DNA from 3 places in the Streptomyces sp. NPDC059994 genome. Region 2 is predicted to be linked to each of the others. Evidence: riboswitches for the same ligand, from Rfam matches in the RefSeq annotation. Region 2 holds a riboswitch; each other region holds the start of a gene.

Region 1 (11,504 bases), on a different contig from region 2:
GTGGGCGGGTTGAGGTCGGACTCGGTGAGCTCGGGCGGTCCGGCCTTGACGTACTTCGCGAGCAGCCGCACCTCGATCACCGCGAGCACGGCGTAGAGCAGGGTGAAGACGATCATCGAGGTCAGGACCTCGCCCTGCGAGACACCGGGGGAGACCGCGTCACGGGTGCGCAGCACGCCGTAGACGACCCAGGGCTGGCGGCCCATCTCGGTGAAGATCCAGCCCCAGGAGTTGGCGATCAGCGGGAAGCCGAGCGTCCAGATGGCGATGAACCAGTACCAGCCGGTCAGCCGGGTGCCGAGCACCTTGTTCCGGAAGAGGACCAGGTGCGGCACCTCGTCGTCACCGGTCCTGAGGCCGGGTGCCAGCAGGAACTTCTTGCGGGTGAGCCAGAGGCCGACGGCTCCGATGGCGAAGGACGCCATGCCGAAACCGATCATCCAGCGGAAGCCCCAGAAGGTGACCGGGATGTTGGGCCGGTAGTCGCCGGGGCCGTACTTCTGCTGCTCCTGCTTGTTCACGTCGTTGATGCCGGGAACGTACGAGGAGAAGTTGTTGTCGGCGAGGAAGGAGAGCACACCCGGGACCGAGACCTCGACGCTGTTGTGGCCCTCGGCCACGTCTCCGTAGGCGAATATCGAGAAGGGCGCCGACTTCTCGCCGTCCCACAGCGCCTCGGCCGCCGCCATCTTCATGGGCTGCTGCTTGAACATGACCTTGCCGAGCTGGTCGCCGCTGACGGCCGTGAGCAGTCCGCCCACGACGAGCGTGACCAGGCCGAGCCGGAGCGAGGTGCGCATCACCGGGATGTGCTTCTTGCGGCGCAGATGGATGGCGGAGATGCCGACCATGAACGCGCCACCGGTGAGGAAGGCCGCGGTGAGCGTGTGGAAGACGACGACCAGCGTGGTGTCCTGCGTCAGCACGTGCCAGAAGTCGGTGAGCTCCGCGCGCCCGGTGGCCTCGTTGATCTTGTAGCCGACCGGATGCTGCATCCAGGAGTTGGCGGCCAGGATGAAGTACGCGGAGAGGATGGTGCCGATCGAGACCATCCAGATGCAGGCGAGGTGGATCTTTTTCGGCAGCTTGTCCCAGCCGAAGATCCACAAGCCGATGAAGGTCGACTCGAAGAAGAAGGCGATGAGCGCCTCGAAGGCGAGCGGGGCCCCGAAGATGTCACCCACGAACCGCGAGTAGTCGGACCAGTTCATGCCGAACTGGAACTCCTGGACGATGCCGGTGACGACGCCCATCGCGATGTTGATCAGGAAGAGCTTGCCCCAGAACTTCGTCGCCTTGAGGTACTTCTGGTTCTCGGTCCGCACCCACGCGGTCTGCAGCCCGGCCGTGAGCGCGGCGAGCGAGATCGTGAGCGGCACGAAGAGGAAGTGGTAGACGGTGGTGATGCCGAACTGCCATCGCGCCAGCGTTTCCGGCGCCAGAGCCAGATTCACAACGTCATCTCCTTACATCGCCGTGATCACAGCGGCGGTTTGCCCCTCTGATCCCACTGATTCCGGGATGAAGCGGGACACGCTTGTGAACGCGTTCACATTCACAAGCATTATGTCGCACATGCTTCCGTGAGCTTCAGGGGGGGTACCTCTGTGCGGGGTCCGTATGGGGTGAGCTCCCGGGCCCCCACGAGCGCACTGCTCGCGGGGGCACTCCCGATCGTCCTCAGCGCCCGCACCTGCGGCGAGGAGGTCTACATCGGGACCCCGGCCTCCCCTGCGCCGGAGTCGGACGCGCGCGAGGGGGTGGGCCCGAGGCCGACCTGATCCGCCGGACAGGCCCTGGGCCGCGCCGTCCCGGACCGGGCTCGGGGGCCGCAGAGGCCCTAGTTCGCCTTGCGGAAGCCTTCGGCCACCTTCAGGAAGAGGTCGTTGGCCTCGGTCTCACCGATCGTGACCCGCACGCCCTCGCCCGCGAACGGCCGGACCACCACGCCCGCCGCCTCACAGGCCTGCGCGAACTCGACCGTCCGCTCGCCGAGGCGCAGCCAGACGAAGTTCGCCTGCGTCTCGGGCACGGTCCAGCCCTGGCCGACAAGGCCCTCGTACACCCGGGCGCGCTCGCCCACCAACGAGCCGACACGCCCGAGCAGTTCGTCCTCGGCGCGCAGGGAGGCAACCGCCGCGTCCTGGGCGAGCTGGCTGACGCCGAAGGGGACGGCCGTCTTGCGCAGCGCCGCCGCCACCGGCTCGTGGGCGACGGCGAAGCCGATCCGGAGTCCGGCGAGCCCGTACGCCTTGGAGAAGGTGCGCAGCACCGCGACGTTCGGGCGGTCGCGGTAGATCTCCAGCCCGTCCGGCACGTCGGCGTCGCGGACGAACTCCTTGTACGCCTCGTCCAGGACCACCAGCACGTCCGACGGCACCCGGTCGAGGAATCGTTCCAGCTCTGCCCGGCGGACCACGGTGCCGGTCGGGTTGTTCGGGTTGCAGACGAAGATCAGCCGGGTCCGGTCGGTGATCGCCTCGGCCATGGCATCCAGGTCGTGCACATCGCCCGAGGTCAGCGGCACCCTTACGGACGTCGCTCCACTGATCTGGGTGATGATCGGGTACGCCTCGAAGGAGCGCCAGGCGTAGATGACCTCGTCACCGGGGCCGGAGGTGGCCTGGAGCAGCTGCTGGGCGACACCGACCGAGCCCGTGCCGGTGGCGAGGTGGGTGAGCGGCACGCCGAAGCGGTCGGCCAGCTCGTTCATCAGACCGGTGCACGCCATGTCCGGGTAGCGGTTGAAGCTCCCGGCAGCGGTGACGACGCGCTCCATCACCCCCGGCAGCGGCGGGTACGGGTTCTCGTTGGAGGACAGCTTGTACGCGACCGGGCCGCCGGCGGCCGCGGGCCTGCCGGGCTTGTAGGTGGGGATGCCGTCCAGCTCGGCGCGCAGCTTGGGGCTCGTCTCGCTCACCGCAGGTCCTCCTCGACCGTTCCGTCCGTACGAATACTGCACACCTTATGAGGATTCGGCGCCCCTGCGAAGAGCCAAAAGACATCCTCCGGGCGCGGCCGCCCCCCACCCGCCCCGCCCCGGGAGCGTGGGCGCGCGGGAGGGGGAGCGCACCCCGTAAAAGCCGTGCGCCGGTGGCTTGCGCCGTGGCGCGCATCCCTCGTGCAGGTGAGTTGAGACCTCTTCGAAACATCGGGCATTCGGCAGCCTCCCACCGATCGACAACCGCCACCGCAACGCGAATCCGCCCAACTCCCATGCAAATCAAGGCGCTTATCCACTTATGATCATGCAGAAACGTGCCTGTCAACGCGTGCATATGCACGCGGGGCAACTGTCTCGCCTCGCCCTACTATCGGCTCGCCATGACAGCAGCAGGGAAGCACCAGGTGAGCCGGTCAACCGGTCGCCGGCTGGGGAGGGCGGGCATTCGGGACGTTGCCGCCGCCGCCGGTGTCTCCATCACGACCGTCTCCGACGCGCTCAACGGCAAGGGCCGGCTCCCCGACGCCACCCGCCGCCACGTCCGCGAGGTCGCAGACCGGCTGGGCTATCGCCCATCCGCAGCGGCCCGCACGCTCCGTACCGGCAAGTCGGGCTTGATCGGCCTGACCGTGACGACATACGGGGATGAACCTTTCACCTTCACCGAGTTCGCCTATTTCGCCGAGATGGCGAGGGCCGCGACATCCGCCGCGCTCGCGCGCGGCTACGCCCTCGTCATCCTGCCCGCCACCTCACGCCGCAGCCCCGCGGACGTCTGGTCGAACGTCGCCCTCGACGGCACCGTCGTGATCGACCCCTCCGACCAGGATCCCGTCGTCACCGAACTGGTCCGCCAGGGACTTCCGGTGGTCTCCGACGGACGTCCGGCGGGTTCGCTGCCGGTGACCGCGTGGGTCGACAACGACCACGAGGCCGCCGTACTCGAACTGCTCGACCATCTCGCAGCCGCCGGCGCCCGCCGGATCGGCCTCCTCACCGGCACCACCACCGACACCTATACCCGGCTCTCCACCGAGGCGTATCTGAGCTGGTGCGAGCGGGTCGGGCAGGACCCGGTCTACGAGTCCTACCCCGCCCACGACCCGTGCGCGGGCGCCGTCGCGGCCGACCGGCTGCTCGCCCGCCCGGACCGGCCCGACGCCGTGTACGGACTGTTCGACCCCAACGGCACCGATCTACTGGCGGCCGCCCGCAGATACGGGCTGCGGGTGCCCGAGGACCTGCTGCTCGTCTGCTGCAGCGAGTCCACCGTGTACGCGAGCACCGAACCGCCCATCACCACCCTCTCGCTCAAGCCCCGGCGCATCGGCACCGCCGTGGTCCAACTGCTCATCGACGCCATCGAAGGCATCGACCACGGTCACCCGATCGAGCAGGTGATACCGACCGAACTCATCATCCGCACGTCGTCGCAGCGCCGTTCGCCGCGTACGACGGTCAGTCCCCCGCGCTCCCCCGTCGCGGAACCCAGGGGACTCGGCCAGGACCCGAACGTGCCGGACAGGAGCCCCGAGAGCGATGCGGACAAGGACTAGACCAACACATTGGGGGACATAACAACCGGTAAACCAAGGCCGCGCCCGGATTCACCACCCCTGGTGCGTCACACAGCACGAGCCTCATTCCTATGATGGGCGCACGACACCACGGATCCCCGCCCGACCAGGGGGGTCCCACGGTGTACGGCGGCGCGACGGTGGTGGAGGGGTCGATGACTCAGGGGGCCGGTCTGGGACCCGAGCGGACGGAGACGTTGCGTGACTTCCGGGTGCCTCCGTACGCGCAGGCTCCCGCGCATTCCGCGCAGGTCCCTCCGCCGCCCCCACCCGTCGAAATGCCTCCACCGGCGCAGCCGCGCCCTCCTGTGGCAGTGCACCCGGCGGAGGCGTACCCCGCGGACATCCACCCGGGGAACGCCTTCGCCGACGACGAGCCGCCCGAGGGCTACACCCCGACGGCACGCGACCTCCCGGTGATCAACCGGGGGGACACCGTGCAGGTCCGGGTGCAGACCGACCCCGCCCCGGCGCCCCTGCCGGACGGCCTCGGGCCGCTCTACGTCGTGGGCGACGTCCACGGCTACCTCGACGAACTCCTGGCCGCGCTGCGCGAGCAGGGGCTGATCGACGTCGACGCGAACTGGGCCGCGGGCAACGCCCGCCTCTGGTTCCTCGGCGACTTCACCGACCGCGGTCCCGACGGCATCGGCGTCATCGACCTGGTGATGCGGCTGTCGGCCGAGGCCGCGGCCGCCGGCGGCTACTGCAAGGCCCTCATGGGCAACCACGAGCTGCTCCTGATCGGCGCCAAGCGTTTCGGTGACACCCCGGTCAACTCCGGTGCGGGCACCGCCACCTTCCAGGCCGCCTGGCTGCTCAACGGCGGCCAGAAGGCCGACATGGACCGCCTCCAGGACGTCCATCTGCAGTGGATGTCCCGCCTCGACGCGATCGAGCAGGAGGACGGGCATCTGCTGATGCACTCCGACACCACCGCGTACCTGGAGTACGGCGACTCCATCGAAGCCGTGAACGACACCGTGCACGCGCTGCTCACCCGCAACGACGCCGACGAATGCTGGGACCTGTTCCGGAAGTTCACCAAGCGCTTCGCCTTCCGCGACGACGGCGGCCCCCAGGCCGCCCGCGAGCTGCTCTCGGCGTACGGCGGGCAGCGAGTGGTCCACGGACACAGCCCGATTCCCTACCTCCTGGGCGAAGTGGGCACCGAAGACGGCGAGGAAGACTCCCGTCCGGTCGTGGAGGGCCCGCATGTGTACGCGGACGGCCTCGCCATCGCCATGGACGGTGGGGTGACCATGGCCGGAAAACTGCTGGTCGTGCAGTTGCCTCTGCATGACTGACGCGTAATCGGGAAAGCACCGGCTCGGGCGGCAGCAAGGTGATTTCGGAAACACCCTGTCACCCCGTGCCGTAACCGCTCTACCATCGGCTTATCCGTAGCAGGCTCTCCTCCGTTTCCGCCCGATTGCCCGTTCGTCAGGCGGGCTTTCCGGCCCTACGGAGCATCGGGGGATGCACATGAACAGCGCTCCGCACCTGCTGACCGAGGACCGCCCGGAGTTCGAGCGGATCCTCGACGACGCACTGCGCACCGCGCCCGACCGGCCCGAGCTGGCCGGCGTAGGAGTACGGCTCAACACCGAGCAGTTGCGCACCATGGTGCTCAACGCCGGTGCCCTCGTCTCGGCGGCCGCGGCGGCCGAGTACGACCACTACGTCAGGGTGCGCGAGGAGTTGCGCACGCCCTCCACCCCCGCGCTCACATCGGAACGCGGCTCGGTGATGACGCCTCCGGTGGTCGACAGCCCGGAATCCACCTCGGGTGCGGGCGTCGGCGCGGTCGTCGCGGTGCTGGCACCCGTCCTCTCCGGGACCGCCGCCGCGATCTTCCTGTTGGTGGGCTACGTCCTGAAGATGCTCAACCCCGAGCCCGCCTTCGCCGACACTTTACTGACCGCCGGCTGGTTCTTCGGAGCGCTCACCGCGGCCGCGATACTCGCCGCCGCGATCAGCCTCCTGCTCACCGCGCTCCGCAACGGCGCCACCCAGGTCGTCGCCGAGCCGGAGGAGACCGAGGTGGGCGACGAGAGAACACAGGAGGTCTCCCGGGCCCGTGACGCATGGCGCCACGCCCTGGTGGAGCGGGGCATCTACCCGTTCCTGCGTGAGGCGCTGGCCGACCCGGGCGCCGGTCCGGGCGTACCGAGGCGCCGCTCGGCGGGCCGGATACCGAGCCTCGGCTACGACCGGCCCGACTTCGACAGTCCGGGCGACTCGTCCACCGGGACCCGCCCCAGCTTCACCAGCCCGGACTTCACCAGTCCCGACTTCGGGGGCCCCGAACACCAGCCGGAGTGACCGGCTTGGGGGCGCCCGTTTCACGTGAAACCGCTGGGACCCCACCGGGAAACCACCGGCACCTTCGTTTCACGTGAAACCACGGCCGCGCATGTTTCACGTGAAACAGGGATCGCTGTTTCACGTGAAACATCGGTACGCGTACGTCACTCCGCGATCGGCAGATAGACGCGGTTGCCCGCCTCGGCGAACTCCTTGGACTTCTCCGCCATTCCGGCCTCGATGTCTCCCGCCGCCAGATCCCCGCCGTGCTCGCGCCGGATGTCCTGCGAGATCTTCATCGAGCAGAACTTCGGCCCGCACATCGAGCAGAAGTGAGCGGTCTTCGCCGGCTCGGCGGGCAGCGTCTCGTCGTGGAACTCGCGCGCGGTGTCAGGGTCGAGGGCCAGATTGAACTGGTCCTCCCAGCGGAACTCGAAGCGGGCGTCCGAGAGCGCGTCGTCCCAGTCCTGCGCGCCCGGGTGTCCCTTGGCGAGGTCGGCCGCGTGCGCCGCGATCTTGTAGGTGATGACGCCCGTCTTGACGTCGTCGCGGTTCGGCAGGCCCAGGTGCTCCTTGGGCGTGACGTAGCAGAGCATCGCGGTGCCCCACCAGGCGATCATCGCGGCACCGATGCCGGAGGTGATGTGGTCGTACGCCGGGGCGACGTCGGTGGTCAGCGGGCCGAGCGTGTAGAACGGCGCCTCTTCGCAGATCTCCTGCTGGAGGTCGATGTTCTCCTTGATCTTGTGCATCGGGACGTGTCCCGGGCCCTCGATCATCGTCTGCACGTTGTGGCGCTTGGCGATCGTGTTGAGCTCACCGAGCGTGCGCAGCTCGGCGAACTGCGCCTCGTCGTTGGCGTCCGCGATGGAGCCCGGGCGCAGACCGTCGCCCAGGGAGTACGTCACGTCGTACGCCGCGAGGATCTCGCAGAGCTCCTCGAAGTTCTCGTACAGGAACGACTCCTTGTGGTGCGCGAGGCACCAGGCGGCCATGATCGAGCCGCCGCGCGAGACGATGCCGGTCTTGCGGCGGGCGGTGAGCGGCACATACCGCAGGAGCACCCCGGCGTGGACCGTCATGTAGTCGACGCCCTGCTCGGCCTGCTCGATGACCGTGTCCTTGTAGACGTCCCAGGTCAGCTCCTCGGCGCGGCCGTCGACCTTCTCCAGCGCCTGGTAGAGCGGCACGGTGCCGATCGGGACGGGGGAGTTACGCAGCACCCACTCGCGGGTGGTGTGGATGTTGCGGCCGGTCGAGAGGTCCATGACCGTGTCGGCGCCCCAGCGGGTGGCCCAGGTCATCTTGTCGACCTCCTCCTCGATGGAGGAGGTGACGGCGGAGTTGCCGATGTTGGCGTTGACCTTCACCAGGAACCGCTTGCCGATGATCATCGGCTCGATCTCGGGGTGGTTGACGTTGGCGGGCAGCACCGCGCGCCCGGCCGCGATCTCCTCGCGCACGACCTCGGGCGAGACGTTCTCGCGGATCGCGACGTACTCCATCTCCGGGGTGACCTCGCCCCGGCGGGCGTACGCGAGCTGGGTGACGGCCTGCCCGCCACGGCCCCGGCGCGGCTGGCGCGGGCGGCCCGGGAACACCGCGTCGAGGTTCTTCAGGCCGCCGCGCGGCGAGGTGTGCTTGATGCCGTCGTCCTCGGGGCGCGCGGGGCGGCCCGCGTACTCCTCGGTGTCGCCGCGCGCGATGATCCAGTTCTCCCGGAGCGGGGCGAGTCCCCGGCGGACGTCCGTCTCGATGTTCGGGTCGGTGTACGGCCCGGACGTGTCGTACAGCGTGACGTCCTTGCCATTGGTGAGGTGAACCTGGCGGACCGGCACCCGGAGGTCGGGGCGCGAGCCCTCGACGTATCCCTTGTGCCAGCCGATGGACTTCCCGGCCCCGCTCTGATTCGAGGCAGGCGTGCGTGCGTCCTGAACGGTCATGAGACCTACTCCCTACGCCGGCATTACCCGGTAACAGGTTCGGCGGTCGGCGCAGCCGCTTCCGTACGGTTCGTACGGCTTTCAGCGCCCTCTCAGCCCGGTGCTCCGAGCTCCCGCGTGTGCAAAGGTGTCACCACGCTAGCGCCATCGCCAGCGCGCTGAACAGAGGGGCCCCGCCGTCTTGCGATGATCGGGCGGTGACGTCAGCAGAGCAGCCCCCCGAAGACGCCCACGGACACCCACACGGCCAGACCTCTGGGCACACGCACAGCCACGGTCCCGCGGCGCCCGTCTCGAAGCATCTCCGCAAGGTGATCGCCGCCGTGCTGATCCCGTTCTCGGTCGCGGTGCTCGTCGGCCTGGCCGTGCTGTGGCCCGGGGGATCCCCGTCCCACCAGCGCACCGGAGTCGGCTTCGACCGCCAGACCCAGCAGGCGAAGGTCGTCGCCCTCCAGAAGGTCGACTGCAAGTCGGTCAACGCCGGTCAGACGCCGTCGAACGGCGACACCTCAACCGCCGAGGGCCAACAGGCCGGGCGCTCACAGCGGGGCCTGTGCGCCAAGGCGACGGTCGAGGTCACCAGCGGCAAGGAGAAGGGCCGCACCTTCACCGAGATCGTCCAGCCGGACGCCCCGCGCCAACTGCACAAGGGGCAGGGCGTGATCGTCGCGTACGCCCCCGACGCCCCGCACGACCTGCAGTATTCGGTGACGGATGTGAACAGGCGGCTCCCGATGGCGCTGCTCGCGGGGATCTTCGCGCTCGCGGTCGTGGTCGTCGGCCGGCTGCGCGGGGTGATGGCGCTCGTCGCGCTGGTCGTCTCGTTCGCCGTGCTGACCCTGTTCATCCTCCCGGCGATCCTCCAGGGCTCCAATCCGCTGCTGGTCGCGGTGGTGGGTTCGAGCGCGATCATGCTGATCGCGCTGTACATGTGCCACGGCCTGTCGGCGCGCACCTCGGTCGCCGTGCTCGGCACGCTGGTCTCGCTCGTCCTGATCGGGCTGCTCGGGTCGCTCTTCATCGGCTGGGCCTCGCTGACCGGCAACACCGACGACAACACCGGCCTGATCCACGCGCTGTACCCGAACATCGACATGTCCGGTCTGCTGCTGGCCGGCGTGATCATCGGATCGCTCGGGGTGCTCGACGATGTGACGGTCACCCAGACGTCGGCGGTCTGGGAGCTCCACGAGGCCAATCCGACGATGGGCCCGCGCGGGCTGTACCGGGCAGGCATCCGGATCGGCCGCGACCACATCGCGTCGGTGGTCAACACCCTGGTCCTGGCATACGCCGGCGCGGCGCTGCCGCTGTTGCTGCTGTTCTCCATCGCGCAGAGCAGCGTGGGGACGGTGGCCAACAGCGAGTTGGTCGCCGAGGAGATCGTCCGGATGCTGGTGGGATCGATCGGCCTGGTGGCCTCGGTCCCGTTGACCACCGTACTCGCGGCGCTGGTGGTCTCGGCCGACCGACCGGCCGTCGCGGCCGGCGGGCCCGTGCGGCGCGGACGGGGCCGGCGCCGCAAGAAGTAGGCGGCGCTCAGCCCGCGTTCTGCTCCTCGGCCAGGATCCGTCCCAGCGCCTCGTCCAGATGTCCGTCGAAGTCGCCGAGCGCGCGCTCCTGTCCCAGCGGTACGAGCTTGTCGGTGCGGTCGAGGAAGGCCACCAGCGGGCCGGCCCCGGCCCGGAAGAGCGCCCGTTCGCCGCCCACCTGGAGGCGGATGTGGACGCCGCGGAGCTCCTCGGGGCAGGAGGGCGCGATGTGCACGTCCCCTTCGCCAGTGGGGGTGTTGATGCCGTCGAGCAGCAGTTCCCGCCCGAATGTCCAGGTCACGGGTTCGTCGCCGGGAAGGTGGAAGGTCATGTGGACGGCGTACGGATCGTCGCCGCGGTACGTGAGCTCCACCGGGATCCTGAAGGAGAGCTCCTCGGAGACGAGGAAGCTCATCATGACCTCTGCCAGGACCTCACGCATCATGTACCCCGCTGTAGCTGAAATGGCCAGGAATGATCCCCCCTGGCCCTCTTGACGCAATCGTGCTGGAAGCGCTAACAGATCACAAGGAGTGAGTTTTCAGATACTGATAGAGAACGCGAGGGAACTGAGGAGACGACCGACTTCGCCGCGGAGCTGCTCGATCGCCGGAATCAGGCGTTCTTGCTGGTGGAGGGGGAGGGAGATGGCCACGGTGGCGGCTCCGGAACCCGCCGTGATCGGGATGGCCGCGCAGACCGTACCCAGGGCGTACTCCTGTCGTTCGACGACGGGCTGCATACGCTCCGTAGCCGCGAGGCGGTCCAGGAGGGCCCTGCGGTCGCGTACGGAGTAGGGAGTGACCGCGCGGACAGGGTGCCGTTTCAGATGGTCCTCGCGGGCCTTCTCGTCGAGTTGGCTCAACAGGCACTGGCCGATGGCGTGCGCGTGCCCGGTCTCCCGGAAGTCGGCCCACTCCTCGACGGCCGGGGCCGAGGGCGTGTCGGCCACTCCGGCGATCTCGATCTCACCCTCGCGGTAGACCGCGAAGTAGACGGGGACCCCGATGGCGTCGCGCCACTCCGCGAGAGAGCGGCTGATCTTGGTGCGACGATTCTGCATCGCGCCGCCGTCCGCCAGCCTCTCGGCCGCCTCGCCGAAGAGGAACACACCGTTCTCCCTGCGCAGATAGCCCTCGTGGGTGAGGGTGCGCAGCAGGTGGTACGCGGTGGGAAGCGGCAGCCCGGCCTCCCGCGCCAG
Region 2 (11,504 bases):
CTGGTTCTCGTCCTCGCGGACGGCGTCCACCGGCTTGTCGATCAGCTTGGCGGCCTCGTCCAGCGTGTGCAGCCGGGGGTCGCTCGTGTCGACGGCCTTCGGCGCCCGCTTCAGGGCGCGCTTGGCGTCGAAGTGCTTCATGACCGTGGGGTCGCCGCTCATGTTGAGGTGCGACAGTCGCTCCGCGTCCGTCGGCTGCTCGACGTCGTCCGCCGTCACCCGGGTCAGGCCCATGACGTTGTACGCGCCGGTCGTGGACGGCTGCCCGTCGTGGCTCTCCCACAGCGTCTGCCGGTACGAGACCGCCATCAGCACGCTCTGCGGGACGTGGAACTCGCGCGCGGCCTCGGCGAACCGGGCCTGGAGCGCGGTGCCCGGACCGGCCGGCTTGGTGTTCGCCGTGGCGGGGCCGGGTGCGGCCACCGCCAGGCTGGTGATCGCCGCACCGGCGACGACCGCCGTGCCCACCCCGTAAGCGATCAGCTTCTTCTTGCGGTCTCTGCGGTGTATCCGCTTCAACGCCCACCCCTGCATCGCTCTGTTGATTTCTGAATCACTTCTGAAACGCGCAGAGGCTAGCAGGCGACCGATCGGGTTCGGTCATCGGGAGGTCGTCCACGTGTCTCACAAGGTGGGCACGCGGGTGGACGGCTAAGTGGACCCCGTAAGGTTGTGGGGTGACCGTGAACGTAAACACCTGGCGTGACCTTCCCGCGGCGCAGCAGCCCGAGTACCCCGATGCCGAGGCTCTGCGCGATGTGATCGCGGACCTCGCGTCGTATCCGCCGCTCGTCTTCGCGGGCGAGTGCGACCAGCTGCGCGCCCGGATGGCGGCCGTCGCCAAGGGCGAGGCGTTCCTGCTCCAGGGCGGCGACTGCGCCGAGGCGTTCGACGCCGTGTCGGCAGATCACATCCGGGCCAAGCTCAAGACCCTGCTCCAGATGAGCGCCGTGCTGACGTACGCGGCGTCCGTGCCCGTCGTCAAGGTCGGCCGGATCGCCGGGCAGTACTCGAAGCCGCGCTCCAAGGGCACCGAGACCCGCGACGGCGTGACCCTGCCGACCTACCGCGGTGACTCGGTCAACGGCTTCGAGTTCACCGAGGCCGCCCGCATCCCGGACCCCGAGCGACTGAAGCGGATGTACAACGCGTCCGCCTCGACGCTCAACCTGGTCCGCGCCTTCACCACCGGCGGCTACGCCGATCTGCGCCAGGTGCACGCCTGGAACCAGGACTTCGTCAAGACGTCCCCGTCCGGTCAGCGCTACGAGCAGCTGGCCCGCGAGATCGACAACGCGCTGAACTTCATGAAGGCGTGCGGCACCGACCCGGCCGAGTTCAAGGCCGTCGAGTTCTACGCCTCGCACGAGGCGCTGCTGCTCGACTACGAGTCGGCGCTGACCCGGGTCGACTCGCGCACCGGCAAGCTCTACGACACCTCCGGCCACATGGTCTGGGTCGGCGAGCGCACCCGGCAGCTCGACCACGCGCACATCGAGTTCGCCTCCCGGATCAGCAACCCGATCGGGATCAAGCTCGGCCCCACGACCACGGTCGACGACGCGCTCACCTACGTGGACCGGCTCGACCCGGACCGCGAGCCCGGCCGGCTGACGTTCATCGTCCGTATGGGCGCCGACAAGGTCCGCGACAAGCTGCCCGAGCTGGTCGAGAAGGTCACCGCGTCCGGCGCGGTCGTCGCCTGGGTCACCGACCCGATGCACGGCAACACCTTCGAGGCGGCCTCCGGCCACAAGACCCGCCGCTTCGACGACGTGCTCGACGAGGTCAAGGGCTTCTTCGAGGTCCACAAGGGCCTGGGCACCCACCCGGGCGGCATCCACGTCGAGCTCACCGGTGACGACGTCACCGAGTGCGTGGGCGGCGGCGACGAGATCTTCGTCGACGATCTGCACCAGCGCTACGAGACGGCCTGCGACCCGCGCCTCAACCGCAGCCAGTCCCTGGACCTGGCCTTCCTGGTCGCCGAGATGTACCGGGACCAGTGAGTAGCTTCCTACGAAACGTGGGGCGTGGATCTGTGATCCGCGCCCCACGGGCGTATCCGGGGCTTTTCGTCCACCCCGACTTTGGGTACGGTTAGGTAAGCCTCACCGAATCGGGGATGGCTGGCCAGACCGTTCCTGTCAGGGAGGTGGACCGCGTGTACGTCTGCTCTTGCTTCGGCATCACCGACAAGCAGGTCGAGCAGCACGCGGCCGCCGGCGCCTGTACCCCGCGTCAGATCGCCTCCGCCACCAAGGCGGGCACGGACTGCGGCTCCTGTGTGCGCGCCATCCAGGGCCTGCTCGGGCGCGGTGCCTGCCCCCGTCGGGAACTGCTCGAAAAGGGCGGGGTCGGCGCGGTGCTCGCCACCGAGCAGAAGCTGGCGGAAGCCGCGTAGGCGCTCCGCTGGGTGTGGAGTCATCGGCTGAGGGCCGCTCGTGGCTGGTCGCAGTTTCCCGCGCCCCTGAAGGGGCGCGGTCCCGCACCGGGCTTCCACAAGTCCCCTTGGGCCGACAGGGGCCCTAGCTCTCCGGCTGCTCGATGAGCTGCGCGATGTACAGCGCCTCGCCGAGCTTCTCGACCAGTTCCAGCTGGGTGTCGAGGTAGTCGATGTGGTGCTCCTCGTCGGCAAGGATCGACTCGAAGATGTTCGCCGAGGTGATGTCGCCCTTGGCCCGCATGATCTCGATGCCGCGCTTGAGGCGGTCGATCGCCTCGACCTCCACCTGCCGGTCGGCCTGGAACATCTCGGTGACCGTCTGCCCCACCCGGACGTGGAAGAGCCGCTGGTAGTTCGGCAGCCCGTCCAGGAACAGGATCCGGTCGGTCAGCACCTCCGCGTGCTTCATCTCGTCGAACGACTCGTGACGCGTGTACTTGGCGAGCTTCGTCCAGCCGAAGTTCTCCTGCATCTTCGCGTGCAGGAAGTACTGGTTGATCGCGGTCAGCTCGGCGGTCAGCTGCTCGTTCAGGAACTCGATGACCTCGGGGTCGCCCTGCATCGCAGAGGCTCCTTCCACACGGGTGAGGGGCAGATTCGCGCGCATCCTCGCATCGCGCGCGGGGAGCGTCCAGTAAGTACACGCTTAGTAGGAGTTGTCCGAATCGGGGCGCCGCTGGTCATGACCACCCCTCGCCGTCTGTCACCATGGAGTCATGGGTCAGCCGGAACGCCCGGAGCAACGGGAAGCAGTGCAGTCGGAGCTTCCCCCGGGGCAGCGGCTCCAGCGCGGCTGGCCGGTCACCCACTACGGCCCGGTCCCCAGGTTCAAGCCCGAGCGGTGGGAGTTCCGCGTGTTCGGGGCGACCGCCGACGGCGACAAGCGCTGCTGGAACCACGAGGAGTTCACGGCCCTGCCCTTCGCCACCGTCGTCGCGGATCTTCACTGTGTCACGAAGTTCTCGATGCTGGGGGCCGAATGGGGCGGAGTCCTCGCGCGTACGGTCGCCGAGCTCGCGCCGCCCGCCCCGGAGGTCACGCATGTGATGGTCTGGGCCGAATACGGCTTCAGCTCCAACCTGCGCCTGGACGACTTCCTCTCCGACCGCACGGTCTTCGCCACCCACAAGGGCGGTGATCTCCTCACCGCCGAACACGGCTTCCCGGTACGGCTCGTCGTCCCGCATCTGTACGCCTGGAAGGGCCCGAAGTGGGTCCGCGGCATCGAGTACATGACGGCGGACCGCCGGGGCTTCTGGGAGGAGCGGGGCTACCACAACATCGGTGACCCCTGGCGAGAGCAGCGCTACTCGTACCAGGAAGAGCCCGGGGAAGGCCCCGAGCTCTGAGTCCTGGCGCCTTTCCGGGGCGTCAGTGGTGGTACTGGTGCACCACCGCGTGGCCCTTGCCGCGGCCGATCATCCACTTGTTGACCGGTGTGGTGACCACGAAGGCGAGCGCGAGCGAGACCGCGAGCGAGCCCCAGAACAGCGCCTGCGCGAGCGTCGCGTCCATGGCGGCCGGCCAGAGCGCGATCACCCCGTTGTCGATCAGCTCCATGACGGCGATGGAGAGGGTGTCCGCGGCGAGCGCGACCTTGAAGGCGGTACGGAAGCCGACCCCGGCCCGCAGGATGCCGCGCAGGGTGAGCGAGTAGCCGAAGAAGAAGGCCAGGACGATGGCCAGCACCATCGTCGGCATGTTGCCCCAGCCGAACGCGGTGCCCACGACCATCCCGAGGATCTCGCCGATGGCGCACCCGGTGAGGCAGTGCAGGGTGGCCTGGGCGGCCATGGACCAGCTGACCTTGCCGCCGCCTTGACCGTGGGGGGCGTGCGCGTCGCCGTGTCCCCGGTGCTGCTGGTGACCCTCGTGACCCTCGTGACCCTCGTGACCCTCGTGACCCTCGTGACCCTCGTGACCCTCGTGGTGCTCGTGGTGCTCGTGCTCGGTGTGCGTGTGCGCCTCGTGCTGCATGGCTGTGCCCCCAACGCCGGATGACCGTTCCTGTCGATGACAGGAACGGTATACCCCCAGGGGGTATTCCCTCAAGGGAGGATCAGGGCCGCAGGGACTTCAGCAGCGCGATGTCCGCCGCCTGCCCCTCCTTCCCGCCGGGCGTCTCGATGATCAGCGGTACGCCGTCGGTCGCCGGGTGCGCGAGCAGCTCGCGGAACGGCTCCGCGCCTATGTGGCCGGCGCCGATGTTCATGTGCCGGTCCAGGTGCGAGCCCACTCCCTCCTTGGAGTCGTTGGCGTGGATCAGCTTCAGCCGCCCTGCGCCGACGGTCTCCACCAGCAGGTCCAGGGTCTGCGCCGCCCCGCCGGGCCCGGCCAGGTCGTGCCCGGCCGCGTGTATGTGGCAGGTGTCCAGGCAGACGCCGAGCTTGGGGTGGGCGTCCAGCGCCTCGAAGTACGGGCCGAAGTCCCAGGTCCGCGAACACAGCGAGAACCCCTGCCCGGCCGTCGACTCCAGGAGCAGGAACGGGTCGTCGTCGTGCGTCAGCTCGTCCAGCAGTGGCAGCAACCGCTCCCGTACCTGCGCCAGTGCTTCCGCGCGCGGCCTGCCGCCGGTCGCGGAGCCGGTGTGCACGACCACGCCGAGCGCGCCGATGTCCCGGCCCCGGCGCAGCGAGTGCCGCAGCGACTCCACCGACTTCTCGGCGGTCGCCTCGGTGTGCGAGCCGAAGTTGATCAGATACGGGGCGTGCACGTACGCGGAGATGCCCTCGGCCGCGCACTCGGCGCGGAACCTCTCGTCCTGGGCCGGGTTGCCGGTGGGGGTCGCCCAGCCGCGCGGGTTGGCGACGAAGACCTGGACGGTCTCGGCGCCGAGCTCGCGCGCGTAGGAGAGGCCGGTCGTGGCGAGGCCGCCGGCCACGGGGATGTGGCCGCCGATGGGGTTGCGCATGGGGTGGATCAGAGTCCCTTGGTCTTGATGGTGATGGTGGAGCCTTCCGGCGCCTGGTCGCCGGCCTTGACGGACTGGCCGGCGATCTCGTCGCTGAGGAACGGGAAGCCGCGGTCGACGTCGACCTTGAAGCCCGCCTTCTCCAGCTCCTTCCTGGCGTCGTCGGCCTTCTCGCCGGTCACCTTGGGCACGGTGATCATCCGCGGGCCCTTGGAGACGGTGAGCGTGACCGTGTCGCCCTTGGCGAGGCGGGAGCCCTCGGCCGCGGACTGGGCGGCGATGCTGCCCGCCTCCTGCGGCGAGTTGACCTGCTCGGGCGCGATCCGCACCTCAAGGCCCGCGTCCTTCAGTGCCGAGGTGGCGTCCTCCACCGAGTCCCCGACGACCCCGGGGGTCTCGACCGGGGCGCCCTTGCTGACGACGAGGGCGACCGCGGTGTCCGCGCGGCGCGGGGCGCCCGCGGCCGGGGCGGTGCTGACGACCGAGCCCTGGTCGGTGTCCTCGTTGAACTCCTCGGTGACCGCGCCCGGCGTCAGCCCGGCGTCGGCCAGCGCCTTCTTGGCGTCGTCCAGCGGCTTGCCGCTGACGTCCGGGACCTTGACCATCTCCGGGCCGCGCGAGACCACGACGGTCACCGAGGCGTTGCCGCGCACGCGCGCGCCCGTCTCCGGGTCCGTCTCGATCACCGTGCCGCGCTTGACGGTGTCGCTGTAGCGGCGGTCGACCTTCTTCACCGCGAGGCCCGCGTCCGTGAGCCGCTTCTTGGCGGCGCTCTCGCTCTGCCCGATGACGGCGGGGACGTGCGTGAACTGGCCGGAGTTGATGTACCAGACCCCGGCGCCGATCCCCAGGGCCAGCAGGACGGCGGCGACGACCGCGATCAGGCCGCGCCGCCCGTTCAGGACGAAGCGGGGCCGCCCGCCACGCGCGCGTGCCGGGGCGGGCCCGGACGGCGGCACGGTCAGCCGGCTGGTGCGGTTGACCGCGTCCCGCTCGGCCGGGAGCGGGGCGGCACCCGCCGTTGGCGCGCTGCCCCGGGCCGGGGTCGCCACCGCGCGCGGTATGACGCTCGTACGGTCCTCGGAGCCGGAGGCCCCCGCCGCGGGCGCGGCCTGCGGGGGCACCGCGTCCAGCTGCTCGTCGCCGAGCGCCGCGCGGGCCTCGCGGGTCTGCGCGAGCAGGCCCACCGCGTCGTACGGCCGCGCGTCCGGTTCGCGGGCGGTGGCCGAGGCCACCAGGTCGTCCAGCTCGACGGCGAGGCCGGGCACGGCGGCGGACGGCGCGGGCACACCCTCGTGGAGGTGGGCGTAGAGGATCTGGGCCGCGTTCTCCCCGGAGTGCGGCTTGGCGCCGGTCAGCATCTCGTAGAGCACGACACCGCACGCGTAGACGTCCGCGCGGGTGTCGGCGGTGCCCTGCTCGATCTGCTCGGGGGCGAGGTAGGAGACGGTGCCGAGGACGCTGCCGGTGGTGCTGGTGACCGCGTCCACCGCCCGGACCAGGCCGAAGTCGGCGACCTTGACCCGGCCGTCGTCCCCTATCAGCACGTTCTCCGGCTTCATGTCCCGGTGGACGAAACCGGCGCGGTGCGCGGCGCCGAGGGCGGCGAGCACCGGCTCCAGGATGTCCAGGGCGGCCCGGGGCTGCAGGGCGCCGCGCTCGCGCAGCACGTCGCGCAGGGTGCAGCCCGCCACGTACTCCATCGCCAGGTAGACGTATCCGCCGTCGGTGCCCTGGTCGAACATGCCGACCACATTGGGGTGGGCGAGCCGGGCGACGGACTTGGCCTCGCGGATGAACCGCTCCACGAACGAGGCGTCGGCGGCGAGCGCCGGATGCATCACCTTGAGGGCGAGCACCCGGTCGAGCCGGGTGTCGACGGCCCGGTAGACCGTGGCCATACCGCCGACGGCGATGCGCGCCTCGACGCGGTAGCGGCCGTCGAGCACCTGCCCGACGAGGGGGTCCTGAAGGGTCGTATCCACGCAGCAGAGTCTACGAGCGGTCACGGACACCCTTCCCGCCCCGGGTGATCCCGGGGCGGGACTGAAGCGGAGCTGTGACGGACGCAGTGGCGTGGGCCCGGCTCTGGGGGTCTTTCGGCCGCGGGCCGGTGGGGGCTTGTCACGCAGTTCCCCGCGCCCCTGACCCCCTGGGGGCGCGGGGAACTGCGCCAGCAACCACATGCGGTCCGCAGCCGACCCACCTGCGTCTAGAACGCCGGGCGTTCCGGGTCCAGCGCGGCGCGGCCCTCCACGGGGGAGGACGCCTGTGCGAAGTGGCGGCGGGGGATGCGGCCCGCCCGGTACGCCAGGCGGCCCGCCTCCACCGCGTACCGCATCGCCTCCGCCATCAAGGCCGGCTCCTGCGCGCGCGTGACGGCCGAGGCGAGCATCACCGCCGAGCACCCCAGCTCCATCGCGAGCGCCGCGTCGGAGGCGGTGCCCGCGCCCGCGTCGAGGATGACCGGGACGGTGGCGCGGTCCACGATCAGCTCGAAGTTGTGCGGGTTGCGGATGCCGAGCCCGGAGCCGATGGGGGAGCCGAGCGGCATGATCGCCGCGCACCCCACGTCCTCCAGCTTCCGGGCGAGCACCGGGTCGTCGTTGGTGTACGGCAGCACCGTGAAACCATCGTCGACCAGCACTTCCGCCGCGTCCAGGAGCTCGACCGGATCGGGCAGCAGGGTGCGCTCGTCGGCGACCACCTCCAGCTTGACCCAGTCCGTGCCGAGCGCCTCGCGCGCGAGGCGGGCGGTCAGCACGGCCTCCCCGGCGGTGAAGCAGCCCGCCGTGTTCGGCAGCACGCTGATGTTCAGCTTCTCCAGGACGGACAGGACCGAGCCCTGCACCGTCGGGTCGAGGCGGCGCATCGCGACGGTCGTCAGCTCGGTGCCGGAGGCGGCGAGCGAGCGCTCCAGGACGTCTAGGCTCGGCGCCCCGCCAGTGCCCATGATCAGCCGCGAGGTGAAGGTCGTACCGCCGAGGGTGAACAGGTCGTCGGCCATGGCTCAGCCTCCCTGGACGGCGGTCAGGACCTCGACGCGGTCGCCGTCGCCGAGCGTGGTCGCGGCCCACTGGCCGCGCGGCACCACCGTCTCGTTGACGGCGGCGGCGACCCCGGCGGGCGCGGGCGTCAGGGCGGCGACGAGGGCGTCGAGGGTGGTGCCGGCGGCGAGGTCGCGTGCCTCGCCGTTGACGGAGACGGTCGTCAGGGAGACGGTCATGCGGTCAGCTCCTGCGGTACGGACTCCACCGGGGCGGAGGTGAAGCGGCGGGGGGTGAAGGGGCGCGCCTCGTCGGGCAGTTCGCCGGTGGCCAGCGCGTGCGCCAGCGCGTCGCCGGTGACGGGGGTGAGCAGCACCCCGTTGCGGTAGTGGCCGGTGGCCAGGTGCAGGCCGGGCAGGGCGGTCGGGCCGAGCAGCGGCGCGTTGTCGGGGGAGCCGGGGCGCAGCCCGGCGCGGGTCTCGGTCAGCGGCAGTTCGGTGATGCCGGGAACCAGCTCGTGCGCGTCGCGCAGCAGCTCGTAGACGCCGCCCGCGGTGACCGTGGTGTCCCAGCCCAGCTCCTCGCTGGTGGCGCCGACGACGAGCTCGCCGTCGGCGCGCGGCACCAGGTAGACGTGGCTGCCGCGGACCACCGCGCGGACCGTGCGGGACAGGAACGGCGCGAACGCGGGCGGCACGGTCAGCCGCAGTACCTGGCCCTTGACCGGGCGCACCGGCGGCCGCAGCTCCTCCGGGACCCCGGCGAGCCGGCCGCTGAGGCTGCCGCCCGCGAGGACGACCTGGTCGGCGGCGAGCTCGGTGCCGTCGGCCAGGACGGCCCCCGCGGCCCGCTCGCGTACCACCGAGAGCCTCTCGGCCCAGCTGTGGTGGAAGACCACCCCGGCCCGCTCGCACGCCGTGAGCAGGGCCCTGGTGAGGCGGCGCGGGTCGATCTGGTGGTCGCCGTCGACCCGCAGTCCGCCGCGCACCCCGGGCGCCAGCATCGGTTCGAGGCGGCGGCACTCGCGCCCGGTGAGCCACTGGGAGTCGAGCCCCGAGCGCTGCTGGAGCGCGTGCAGATCGCGCAGATGGGCGCGGTCGTCGGCGTCCAGGGCCACCGCGAGGGTGCCGCAGGCGCGGTAGCCGGTGCCGAGGCCGCTCGCCTGCTCCAGCTCGGCCACGAAGTCCGGGTAGCGCCGGGCGGAGGCCAGGTTGAGGCCGAGCAGGGTCTCCTCGCCGTAGTGGAGCTCGGTGACGGCGGCGAGCATGCCCGCCGCGACCTGGGCGGCGCCGCCGCCGGGCGCGGGGTCGGCGAGCGCGGTGCGCATCCCGCGCTGCGCGGCCCGCCAGGCGGTGACGAGGCCGATGATGCCGCCCCCCACCACCAGTACGTCCGACCCGTGGGGAATTGCCCCGTCTCGGGATGAATGCATGGGCGTCCAGCCCCTCCCTTCGCCGGCATGACCCGGATCAGGTTCGTACGGTCGGAGGCCGCTGCAGCCTCCCTCTCAGCCCGGTGCGTCCGGGCTCCCGCGAGTGCTTGTACGTGCGTCAGGCTAACGCCTGACCGGTTTCCTGACGAACTGTCAGATGCTTATGGTGATCGGGTGAGCGAAAAGCAGACGCATTCGGAACAGCGCCACGTGGTGGTCGTCGGCGCGGGCATGGCCGGGGTCCAGACCGCCGTGGCCCTGCGCGAACAGGGCTTTCCCGGCCGGATCACCCTCATCGGCGCCGAGCCCCACCAGCCGTACGACCGACCCCCGCTCTCCAAGGCGGTGCTGCTCGGCAAGGCCGAGGGTTCAGCCTTCGAGGTGGACTTCGAGGGCCTCGGAGTCGACCTGCGCCTGGGCGAGACGGTCACGGACGTACGCGCGCGTGATCACGAGATCGACACCGCGTCCGGGACCGTCCCGTACGACGCGCTGGTGATCGCCTCCGGCGCGGAGCCGATCACGCTGCCCGGCATCGAGGATCTTCCCGACGTTCATCTGCTGCGCACCCTCGACGACGCCGGGCGGCTGCGCGCGGTCCTGAGCGCCCAGCGCCGCGTCGTGGTCGTCGGGGCGGGCTGGATCGGGGCCGAGTTCGCCACGGCCGCGCGCGAGGCGGGCTGCGCGGTCACCGTCGTGGAGGCCGCCGACCGTCCGCTGGCGGGCGCGCTGCCCGCCGAGGTCACCGAGCCGATGGCCGGCTGGTACGCGGAGAGCGGCGCCGAACTGCTCACCCACGCGCGCGTGGCGGCCGTCGAGCCGGGAGCCGTCGTCCTGGCGGACGGCCGCCGGCTCCCGGCCGACGCGGTGGTCGTCGGCATCGGCGCCCGGCCCACCACCGACTGGCTGGCGGGCACCGGCATCGAGCGGGGCGCGGAGGGCGCGGTCACGGCCGACGACCGGCTGCGCACCTCGCTGCCCGACGTCTACGCGGTCGGCGACTGCGCCTCCTTCCCTTCGGGAAGGTACGGAGAGCGGCTGCTCATCCACCACTGGGACAACGCGCTGCAGGGGCCGCGCACGGTGGCGGCGGACATCGTCGGCGAGACGGTCCGGCCGTACGACCCGGTGCCGTACTTCTGGTCCGAGCAGTTCGGCAGGTTCGTGCAGTACGTCGGCCACCACGGCGGCGCCGACCGGCTGCTGTGGCGGGGCGGCCCGGAAGGCGCCGCGTGGTCGGTCTGCTGGCTGCGCGAGGGGAGGCTCGTCGCCCTCCTGGCCGTCGGCCGACCGCGCGATCTGGCGCAGGGCCGCAAGCTCATCGAGGCAGGTGCGACGCTGGATCCGGTCCGCGCGGCCGACCCGTCCGTCCCTCTCAAGGCCGCAGTCGGCTGACCTCCGGCTACCCAGTGTCAGTCCGGGATGGCACGCTTGTCCCGTGACCGAGATTGACGCAAGAACCGATGCACTCGTTCCCGCCTGGCTCCACCTTCCCGACATCGCGGAGATGCTCGATGTCGAGGTGACGCGTGTGCGGCAGCTGGTCAAGGAGGGCCAGCTCATCGCCGTACGCCGCGGTGAGAGGCGGACGCTGCAGGTGCCCGCCGCCTTCATCGACGGCGACAAGGTCGTGAAGGGCCTCGCCGGCACCCTCACGCTCCTGCGGGACGACGGCTACTCCGACGAAGAGATGATCGAGTGGCTCTTCACCTCCGACCCGAGCCTGCC
Region 3 (8,486 bases), on a different contig from region 2:
GCCGAGGACAACACCTCCGGTGTCATCCTTGAGCTGAAGTGCGAGACGGACTTCGTCGCCAAGGGCGAGAAGTTCCAGGCCACCGCCGCCGCGCTGGCCGCGCACGTCGCCGCGACCTCCCCGGCCGACCTGGAGGCGCTGCTCGCCTCCGAGATCGAGGCCGGCAAGACCGTCCAGGCGTACGTCGACGAGGCCAACGCCAACCTCGGCGAGAAGATCGTCCTGGACCGCTTCGCGCAGTACGGCGACGGCTTCGTCTTCGCGTACATGCACCGCACCATGCCCGACCTGCCGCCGCAGATCGGTGTCCTGGTCGAGCTGGACAAGGCCGACGCCGACGTCGCCAAGGGCATCGCGCAGCACATCGCCGCGTTCGCCCCGAAGTGGCTGTCCCGCGAGGACGTCCCGGCCGAGGTCGTCGAGACCGAGCGTCGTGTCGCCGAGGAGACCACGCGCGCCGAGGGCAAGCCCGAGGCCGCGCTGCCGAAGATCGTCGAGGGTCGTGTCAACGGCTTCTTCAAGGACGCCACGCTCCTTGGCCAGCCGTACGCGCTCGACAACAAGAAGTCCGTCCAGAAGGTTCTGGACGAGGCCGGTGTCACCCTGAAGCGCTTCTCGCGTATCAAGGTCGGCATCTGAGTCCGTTCAGCGATCGACGGAAGACCCCGCTAGGGTCTGAGGCAGTCGTCGGCCGCGCTCGCGACGGACGACCGCAGATCTGACGAGGAGGCCATTGCCGCTCAGGGACACAGCACCCACCGGCAATGGCCTTCTTCGTATGTGTACGAGGAGATCCCCATGAATCAGGGCGCGGACGCCGCCACCCAGGCTGACCACAAGCGCGACGATGGCAAGGTGACCGGACGCTTCATGCTGAAGCTCTCCGGTGAGGCGTTCGCCGGCGGAGGGGGTCTCGGCGTGGACCCCGACGTCGTGCACGCCATCGCCCGCGAGATCGCCAATGTCGTACGGGACGGCGCGCAGATCGCCGTCGTCATCGGCGGCGGCAACTTCTTCCGCGGAGCCGAGCTCCAGCAGCGCGGCATGGACCGGGCCCGCTCCGACTACATGGGCATGCTCGGCACGGTGATGAACTGCCTCGCTCTCCAGGACTTCCTGGAGAAGGAGGGCATCGACTCCCGGGTCCAGACCGCCATCACGATGGGCCAGGTCGCGGAGCCGTACATCCCGCTGCGCGCCGTGCGCCACCTGGAGAAGGGACGCGTCGTCATCTTCGGCGCGGGCATGGGCATGCCGTACTTCTCCACCGACACCACGGCAGCCCAGCGCGCCCTGGAGATCGACGCCGAGGCCATGCTGATGGGCAAGAACGGGGTGGACGGGGTCTACGACTCCGACCCCCGCGTCAACCCGGACGCCGTGAAGTTCGACGCGCTGGAGTACGGCGAGGTCATCACCCGCGACCTGAAGGTGGCGGACATGACGGCCATCACCCTCTGCCGCGACAACAACCTCCCCATCCTGGTCTTCGAACTGATCACCGCGGGCAACATCGCGCGCGCGGTCAAGGGTGAGAAGATCGGCACGCTCGTGAGCGACCAGGGCACCCGGGCCTGACCGGGGGATGGACAATCCCCTGACGGTCGGACACCGTGCAGGGGAAGACGCGGGTTACGCAGGGCCGTTGAGCACCCCACGGAGCACTCCCGGCCCACTCAAGACATGCAGGAGCAAGTGGTGATCGAAGAAATCCTCCTCGAAGCCGAGGAGAAGATGGAGAAGGCCGTCCTGGTCGCCAAGGAGGACTTCGCCGCGATTCGCACCGGCCGTGCGCACCCGGCGATGTTCAACAAGATCGTGGCCGACTACTACGGTGCGCTGACGCCGATCAACCAGCTGGCCTCGTTCTCGGTGCCCGAGCCGCGCATGGCCGTGGTGACCCCGTTCGACAAGAGCGCGCTGCGCAACATCGAGCAGGCGATCCGCGACTCGGACCTCGGCGTCAACCCGAGCAATGACGGCTCCATCATCCGGGTGACGTTCCCGGAGCTGACGGAGGAGCGCCGCCGGGACTACATCAAGGTCGCCCGGACCAAGGCCGAGGACTCCAAGGTGTCGATCCGCTCCGTGCGCCGCAAGGCCAAGGACGCCCTCGACAAGCTCGTCAAGGACAAGGAGTCCGGCGAGGACGAGGTCCGCCGTGCGGAGAAGGAGCTCGACGACACCACCGCGAAGTACGTCTCGCAGGTGGACGAGCTGCTCAAGCACAAGGAAGCAGAGCTGCTCGAGGTCTGATGAACGACTCTTCCTGGGGGGCTCCGCCGCGACCCGAGTACTGGGGGCCACCCGACCAGGGGCCTTCCCAGGAGGTGCCTTCGGCGGGCGCTGCCTACGATGCGTATGACGCCCCGTCCCGGACGCACCGATCGCCCGTAGTGCCAGACGCGGGCAGAGACGCCGTAGACCGCGAACAACGTGACCGGGGGGCCGCTCGGGTGAGCGGTCCCCTGTTCCGCGAAGAGACGCCGCAGGAGCCCATGCCCAGCTCGGTACCACCTTCGACTCCGCAGCAGCCGCAGCGGCCCGCGCAGCCGGAGAAGAAGCGGGCGGGGCGCGACCTGCGGGCCGCGATAGGGGTCGGCGTCGGGCTCGGCGCGGTGATCCTGGCGTCGCTGTTCGTCGTCAAGGCCGTCTTCGTCGGGGTGATCGCGGTGGCGGTCGTCGTCGGCCTGTGGGAGCTCACCTCCCGGCTCGACGAGCGCAAGGACATCAAGGTGCCGCTGGTGCCGCTCGCGGTGGGCGGCGCGGCGATGGTCGTCGCCGGCTACGCGCGCGGCGCCGAAGGCGCCTGGGTCGCGATGGCGCTCACGTCGCTCGCGGTGCTGGTGTGGCGGATGACGGAGAAGCCCGAGGGCTACCTCAGGGACGTCACCGCGGGTGTCTTCGCGGCGTTCTACGTGCCGTTCCTGGCCACGTTCGTCGCGATGATGCTGACCGCCGACGACGGGCCGTGGCGGGTCTTCGTCTTCCTGCTGCTGACCGTGGTCAGCGACACCGGCGCGTACGCGGTCGGCTGGCGCTTCGGCAAGCACAAGCTGGCGCCGCGCATCAGCCCCGGCAAGACCCGTGAGGGCCTGCTCGGCGCGGTGACGTTCGCGATGGCGGCGGGCGCGGTGTGCATGCAGTTCCTCATCGACGACGGCCAGTGGTGGCAGGGCCTGCTGCTCGGCCTCGCGGTCGCGGCGAGCGCCACGCTCGGCGACCTCGGCGAGTCGATGATCAAGCGGGACCTCGGCATCAAGGACATGGGCACACTGCTGCCCGGCCACGGCGGCATCATGGACCGCCTGGACTCCCTGCTGCCGACGGCGCCGGTGGTGTGGCTGCTGCTGGTGATCTTCGTCGGCGGGAGCTGACCGGCCCCGGTACTCTGGAAGGGCGCGCCGTTCTCGCGGTGCGCCCTTTCGGCCCCGCGCACGCGGGGGTGATCCTGTGAGGTCTCCCGGCTTGGGCATCGCCCCGCCGCTTGCTCCGCGTCGGCGGAGGTAGCCCGGCCTCGCCGTACTGAGGAGATTCCACTCATGGCCCGCCCTGTCCCGGGAGAACTCACCTTCGTCGCACCTCGCGGAGCGAAGCGGCCGCCGCGGCACCTCGCCGACCTCTCGCCCGCCGAGCGGAAAGAGGCTGTCGCCGCGATCGGCGAGAAGCCGTTCCGCGCCAAGCAGCTCTCGCAGCACTACTTCGCGCGGTACGCGCACGACCCGGCCCAGTGGACGGACATCCCGGCGGCCGCGCGCACCCGGCTCCAGGAGGAACTGCTGCCGGACCTGATGTCGGTGGTGCGGCACATCTCGTGCGACGACGACACCACCCGCAAGACGCTGTGGCGGCTGCACGACGGGACGCTCGTGGAGTCGGTGCTGATGCGCTACCCCGACCGGGTGACCATGTGCATCTCCTCGCAGGCCGGCTGCGGTATGAACTGCCCGTTCTGCGCGACCGGCCAGGCGGGCCTGGACCGCAACCTGTCGACCGCCGAGATCGTGCACCAGATCGTCGACGGTATGCGCGCGCTGCGCGACGGCGAGGTCCCCGGCGGCCCGGCACGCCTGTCGAACATCGTCTTCATGGGCATGGGCGAGCCGCTCGCCAACTACAAGCGGGTCGTCGGCTCCATCCGCCGCCTCACCGACCCCGAGCCCGACGGCCTGGGCCTGTCCCAGCGCGGCATCACCGTCTCCACCGTCGGCCTGGTCCCGGCCATGCACCGCTTCGCCGACGAGGGCTTCAAGTGCCGCCTCGCCGTGTCGCTGCACGCGCCGGACGACGAACTGCGCGACACCCTGGTCCCGGTCAACACGCGCTGGAAGGTCCGCGAGGTCCTGGACGCGGCGTGGGAGTACGCGGAGAAGTCCGGCCGCCGCATCTCGATCGAGTACGCACTGATCCGCGACATCAACGACCAGGCCTGGCGCGGTGACCTGCTCGGCCGCCTCCTCAAGGGCAAGCGGGTCCACGTCAACCTGATTCCGCTGAACCCGACGCCGGGCTCGAAGTGGACCGCCTCGCGCCCCGAGGACGAGAAGGCGTTCGTCGAGGCCATCGCGGCCCATGGGGTGCCGGTGACCGTCCGGGACACCCGTGGCCAGGAGATCGACGGAGCGTGCGGACAGCTCGCCGCGTCCGAGAGGTAGTCTGGGCTCGAAATTACATATTCCGACAGGGGAGCGCCACAGCGCTGAGAGTGCGACACCGTAAGGTCGCAGACCCTCTGAACCTTGCCCAGGTCATTCTGGGTAGGAAGTTCGGTCATCACTCAAGCTGTTGCGCCCTGCTCGCCGCCGCCCGGTGAGCAGGGCCGCGTCTCTTCCTGGTCCCACCAGGAGGATCCAGAACCATGCGCAGTACGAAGATGTTGGCGGCCGGCGCGCTCGCCGCCGCCCTCGGGGTCAGTACGCTCGCCGCGTGCGGCGGCAAGGACGACAGCGCCGGCAAGTCCGACGGCGGCACCGGGTCCAAGAGCGTCACACTGGTCAGCCACGACTCGTTCGCCGCCTCCGACGCGGTGCTCAAGGAGTTCACCGCGCAGACCGGCTACACGGTCAAGGTCCTCAAGAGCGGCGACGCGGGCGCGGCGCTCAACCAGGAGATCCTCACCAAGGGATCCCCGCGCGGCGACGTGTTCTTCGGCGTCGACAACACCCTGCTCTCGCGCGCCCTCGACAACGGGATCTTCACCCCGTACGAGGCGAAGGGCCTCGCCGCCGTCCCCGCGGCCGTCCAGCTCGACAAGGGCGAGCACCGGGTCACGCCGATCGACACCGGCGACATCTGCGTCAACTACGACAAGAAGTACTTCGCGGACAAGAAGCTCAGTCCGCCGGGCTCCTTCGCCGACCTGATCAAGCCCGAGTACAAGAACCTGCTGGTCACCGAGAACGCGGCGACCTCCTCGCCGGGCCTGGGCTTCCTGCTCGGCAGCGCCGCCCAGTACGGCGACGAAGGCTGGCAGGACTACTGGAAGAAGCTCAAGGACAACGGCGTCAAGGTCGTCGACGGCTGGGAGCAGGCCTACAACCAGGACTTCTCCGGCTCCGCCGGCGGCAAGAAGGCCAAGGGCGACCGCCCGCTGGTCGTCTCCTACGCCTCCAGCCCGCCCGTCGAGGTCCTGTACGCCAAGCCGCAGCCCACCGAGGCCCCCACCGGCGTCGCCACCGGCACCTGCTTCCGCCAGACCGAGTTCGCGGGGCTCCTCAAGGGCGCCAAGAACGAGACGGGCGGCAAGGCGCTCCTCGACTTCCTGATCTCCAGGAAGTTCCAGGAGGACATGCCGCTCAACATGTTCGTGAACCCCGTGGTCAAGGACGCCAAGCTGCCCGAGCTGTTCACCAGGTTCGGCGCCACGGTCACCGAAACGCACGACGTCGCTCCGGAGAAGATCTCCAAGAACCGTGAGCAGTGGGTCAAGTCGTGGTCCTCGCTCGTGCTGAAGTAAGCCGCACGCCCCGCGCGAAGAGGGTGCGCGCGAACGCGGTGCGGCTCGGCCTGATGGCCCTGCCGCTCGCGTTCTTCGCGCTATTCTTCGCCTGGCCCGTGGCCGCGATCGTCGGCCGCGGGCTGCGCGTCGACGGCGTCTGGCACCTCGGCCGGATCGGCGAGGTGATCACCGACCCGGACATCGGGCACGTCCTGTGGTTCACCACCTGGCAGGCGCTCGCCTCCACCGCGCTCACCCTGCTGATCGCGCTCCCCAGCGCGTACGTCTTCGCGCGCTTCGACTTCCCCGGACGGCAGCTGCTGCGGGCCGTGGTCACGGTCCCCTTCGTGCTGCCCACGGTCGTCGTCGGCACCGCGTTCCTCGCGCTGCTCGGCCGGGGCGGGCTGCTGGACGAGCTGTGGGGCGTACGGCTCGACACCACGGTGTGGGCGATCCTGCTCGCGCATGTCTTCTTCAACTACGCGGTCGTCGTACGGACCGTCGGCGGCCTGTGGGCCCAGCTCGATGCGCGCCAGGAGGAAGCCGCCCGGGTCCTCGGCGCCTCCCGGTTCGCGGCGTGGCGCACGGTCACCCTGCCCGCGCTCGGGCCCGCCGTGGCCGCCGCCGCCCTGATGGTCTTCCTCTTCACCTTCACCTCCTTCGGCGTCGTCCAGATCCTCGGCGGCCCCACCTTCTCCACGCTCGAAGTGGAGATCTACCGCCAGACCGCCCAGCTCCTCGACCTGCCCACCGCCGCGGTCCTCACCCTCGTCCAGTTCGCCGCGGTCGGCGCGGTCCTCGCCGTGCACGCCTGGACGGTACGGCGGCGCGAGAGCGCCCTGAAACTCGTCGACCCCGCGCACACGGCCCGGCGCCCGCGCGGCGCGGGACAGTGGACGCTGCTCGCGGCGGTACTCGCCGTGGTGGCCGTACTGATCGTGCTGCCGCTGGGCGTGCTGGTCGCCCGCTCCCTGGACACCCCCGACGGCTACGGCTTCGGCTACTTCCGCTCCCTCCAGTCCGCCGGGGCGGGCGGCACCTTCCTGGTGCCGCCACTGGAGGCGGTGTGGAACTCCGTGCAGTACGCACTGGCCGCGACCGGCATCGCGGTAGCCGTCGGCGGACTGGCGGCGGCGGCCCTCACCCGGCGCGGAGGACGCCTGGTCAGGGGCTTCGACGCGCTCCTGATGCTGCCGCTGGGAGTGTCGGCGGTGACGGTCGGCTTCGGCTTCCTGATCACCCTGGACCGGCCGCCGCTGGACCTGCGCACCTCCTGGATCCTGGTGCCGCTGGCCCAGGCGCTGGTGGGTGTGCCGTTCGTCGTACGGACCATGCTTCCCGTACTGCGCGCGGTCGACGGGCGGCTGCGCGAGGCGGCCGCCGTGCTCGGCGCCTCGCCGCTCAGGGTCTGGCGGGAGGTGGACCTGCCGCTGGTGCGGCGGGCGCTGCTGATCGCGGCGGGGTTCGCGTTCGCGGTCTCGCTCGGGGAGTTCGGCGCGACCGTGTTCATCGCCCGCCCCGACCGCCCCACCCTGCCGGTCGCGGTGGCGCGCCTGCTCGGCCGGGCCGGGGACCTCAACTACGGGCAGGCGATGGCGCTCAGCACGATCCTGATGGTGGTGTGCGCGGCATCCCTGCTGCTCCTCGAACGCGTTCGTACGGACCGGACCGGAGAATTCTGATGCTGAAGCTCGACGGGGTGACGGTCCGGTTCGGCGAGCGGGCCGCGCTCGACGCGGTCGACCTGGAGGTCGCCGAGCACGAGACGGTGTGCGTGCTCGGGCCCAGCGGCAGCGGCAAGTCCACGCTGCTGCGGGTGGTGGCCGGGCTCCAGCCGGCCGATACGGGGCGGGTGCTGCTCGCGGGCGCGGACCAGACGAGCGTCCCCGTGCACCGGCGGGGCGTGGGCCTGATGTTCCAGGACCACCAGCTGTTCCCGCAGCGGGACGTCGCCGGGAACGTGTCCTTCGGCCTGCGTATGCGCGGCGTACCGCGCGCCCAACAGGCCTCCAGGGTCGAGGAGTTGCTGGAGCTCGTAGGGCTGCCGGGGGCGGGGCGGCGGGCGGTCGGGGCGCTCTCCGGCGGCGAGCAGCAGCGCGTCGCGCTCGCCCGCGCGCTCGCGCCCTCGCCGCGGCTGCTGATGCTGGATGAGCCGCTGGGCCAGCTGGACCGTACGCTGCGGGAGCGGCTGGTGGTCGAACTGCGTTCCCTGTTCGGCCGGTTGGGCACGACCGTGCTCGCCGTCACGCACGACCAGAGCGAGGCGTTCGCGCTCGCCGACCGGGTCGTGGTGATGCGGCGGGACGGCCGCATCGCCCAGACCGGTACGCCGCTCGACGTCTGGCAGCGGCCGGCCTCGGAGTTCGTGGCGCGCTTCCTCGGCTTCGAGAACGTGGTCGCGGCGAAGGTGTCGGGGGCGGTGGCGTCGACGGAGTGGGGGAAGGTGCCGGTGCCGGGGGGCTCGCCGCAGGGGTCCGTACGTCTTCTGGTCCGCCCGGCGGGGGTTCGGCTGCTTCCGGCCGACGAGGGTCTGGAGTGTGAGGTCCTG

The links. A riboswitch is a leader RNA that binds a small molecule or an ion and turns the genes downstream of it on or off. The one in region 2 is predicted to bind thiamine pyrophosphate.
Region 1: it holds a riboswitch for thiamine pyrophosphate, as region 2 does, so the genes downstream of both, thiC (phosphomethylpyrimidine synthase ThiC) here and thiO (glycine oxidase ThiO) in region 2, are expected to answer to the same signal.
Region 3: it holds a riboswitch for thiamine pyrophosphate, as region 2 does, so the genes downstream of both, ACFWA7_RS38850 (thiamine ABC transporter substrate binding subunit) here and thiO (glycine oxidase ThiO) in region 2, are expected to answer to the same signal.

Annotation. Positions count from the first base shown of each region.
Region 1 covers NZ_JBHWUR010000008.1:64,473-75,976, reverse strand. Annotated here, with positions in the region: gene ACFWA7_RS07245 (cytochrome ubiquinol oxidase subunit I) at 1-1,454, opposite strand, end outside; gene hisC (histidinol-phosphate transaminase) at 1,841-2,920, opposite strand; gene ACFWA7_RS07235 (LacI family DNA-binding transcriptional regulator) at 3,325-4,500, shown strand; gene ACFWA7_RS07230 (metallophosphoesterase) at 4,662-5,828, shown strand; gene ACFWA7_RS07225 (hypothetical protein) at 6,001-6,846, shown strand; gene thiC (phosphomethylpyrimidine synthase ThiC) at 6,993-8,771, opposite strand; TPP riboswitch at 8,764-8,898, opposite strand; gene ACFWA7_RS07215 (YibE/F family protein) at 8,969-10,303, shown strand; gene ACFWA7_RS07210 (SsgA family sporulation/cell division regulator) at 10,311-10,748, opposite strand; gene ACFWA7_RS07205 (IclR family transcriptional regulator) at 10,845-11,504, opposite strand, start outside.
Region 2 covers NZ_JBHWUR010000039.1:36,269-47,772, reverse strand. Annotated here, with positions in the region: gene ACFWA7_RS20755 (N-acetylmuramoyl-L-alanine amidase) at 1-519, opposite strand, end outside; gene ACFWA7_RS20750 (class II 3-deoxy-7-phosphoheptulonate synthase) at 678-2,009, shown strand; gene ACFWA7_RS20745 (bacterioferritin-associated ferredoxin) at 2,126-2,404, shown strand; gene bfr (bacterioferritin) at 2,529-3,008, opposite strand; gene ACFWA7_RS20735 (sulfite oxidase-like oxidoreductase) at 3,163-3,795, shown strand; gene ACFWA7_RS20730 (DUF4396 domain-containing protein) at 3,818-4,423, opposite strand; gene ACFWA7_RS20725 (deoxyribonuclease IV) at 4,506-5,357, opposite strand; gene pknB (Stk1 family PASTA domain-containing Ser/Thr kinase) at 5,366-7,342, opposite strand; gene ACFWA7_RS20715 (thiazole synthase) at 7,570-8,364, opposite strand; gene thiS (sulfur carrier protein ThiS) at 8,368-8,583, opposite strand; gene thiO (glycine oxidase ThiO) at 8,580-9,776, opposite strand; TPP riboswitch at 9,774-9,887, opposite strand; gene ACFWA7_RS20700 (NAD(P)/FAD-dependent oxidoreductase) at 10,008-11,171, shown strand; gene ACFWA7_RS20695 (Rv2175c family DNA-binding protein) at 11,215-11,504, shown strand, end outside.
Region 3 covers NZ_JBHWUR010000179.1:286-8,771, forward strand. Annotated here, with positions in the region: gene tsf (translation elongation factor Ts) at 1-639, shown strand, start outside; gene pyrH (UMP kinase) at 799-1,578, shown strand; gene frr (ribosome recycling factor) at 1,699-2,256, shown strand; gene ACFWA7_RS38840 (phosphatidate cytidylyltransferase) at 2,256-3,377, shown strand; gene rlmN (23S rRNA (adenine(2503)-C(2))-methyltransferase RlmN) at 3,543-4,655, shown strand; TPP riboswitch at 4,673-4,782, shown strand; gene ACFWA7_RS38850 (thiamine ABC transporter substrate binding subunit) at 4,859-5,956, shown strand; gene ACFWA7_RS38855 (ABC transporter permease) at 6,010-7,620, shown strand; gene ACFWA7_RS38860 (ABC transporter ATP-binding protein) at 7,620-8,486, shown strand, end outside.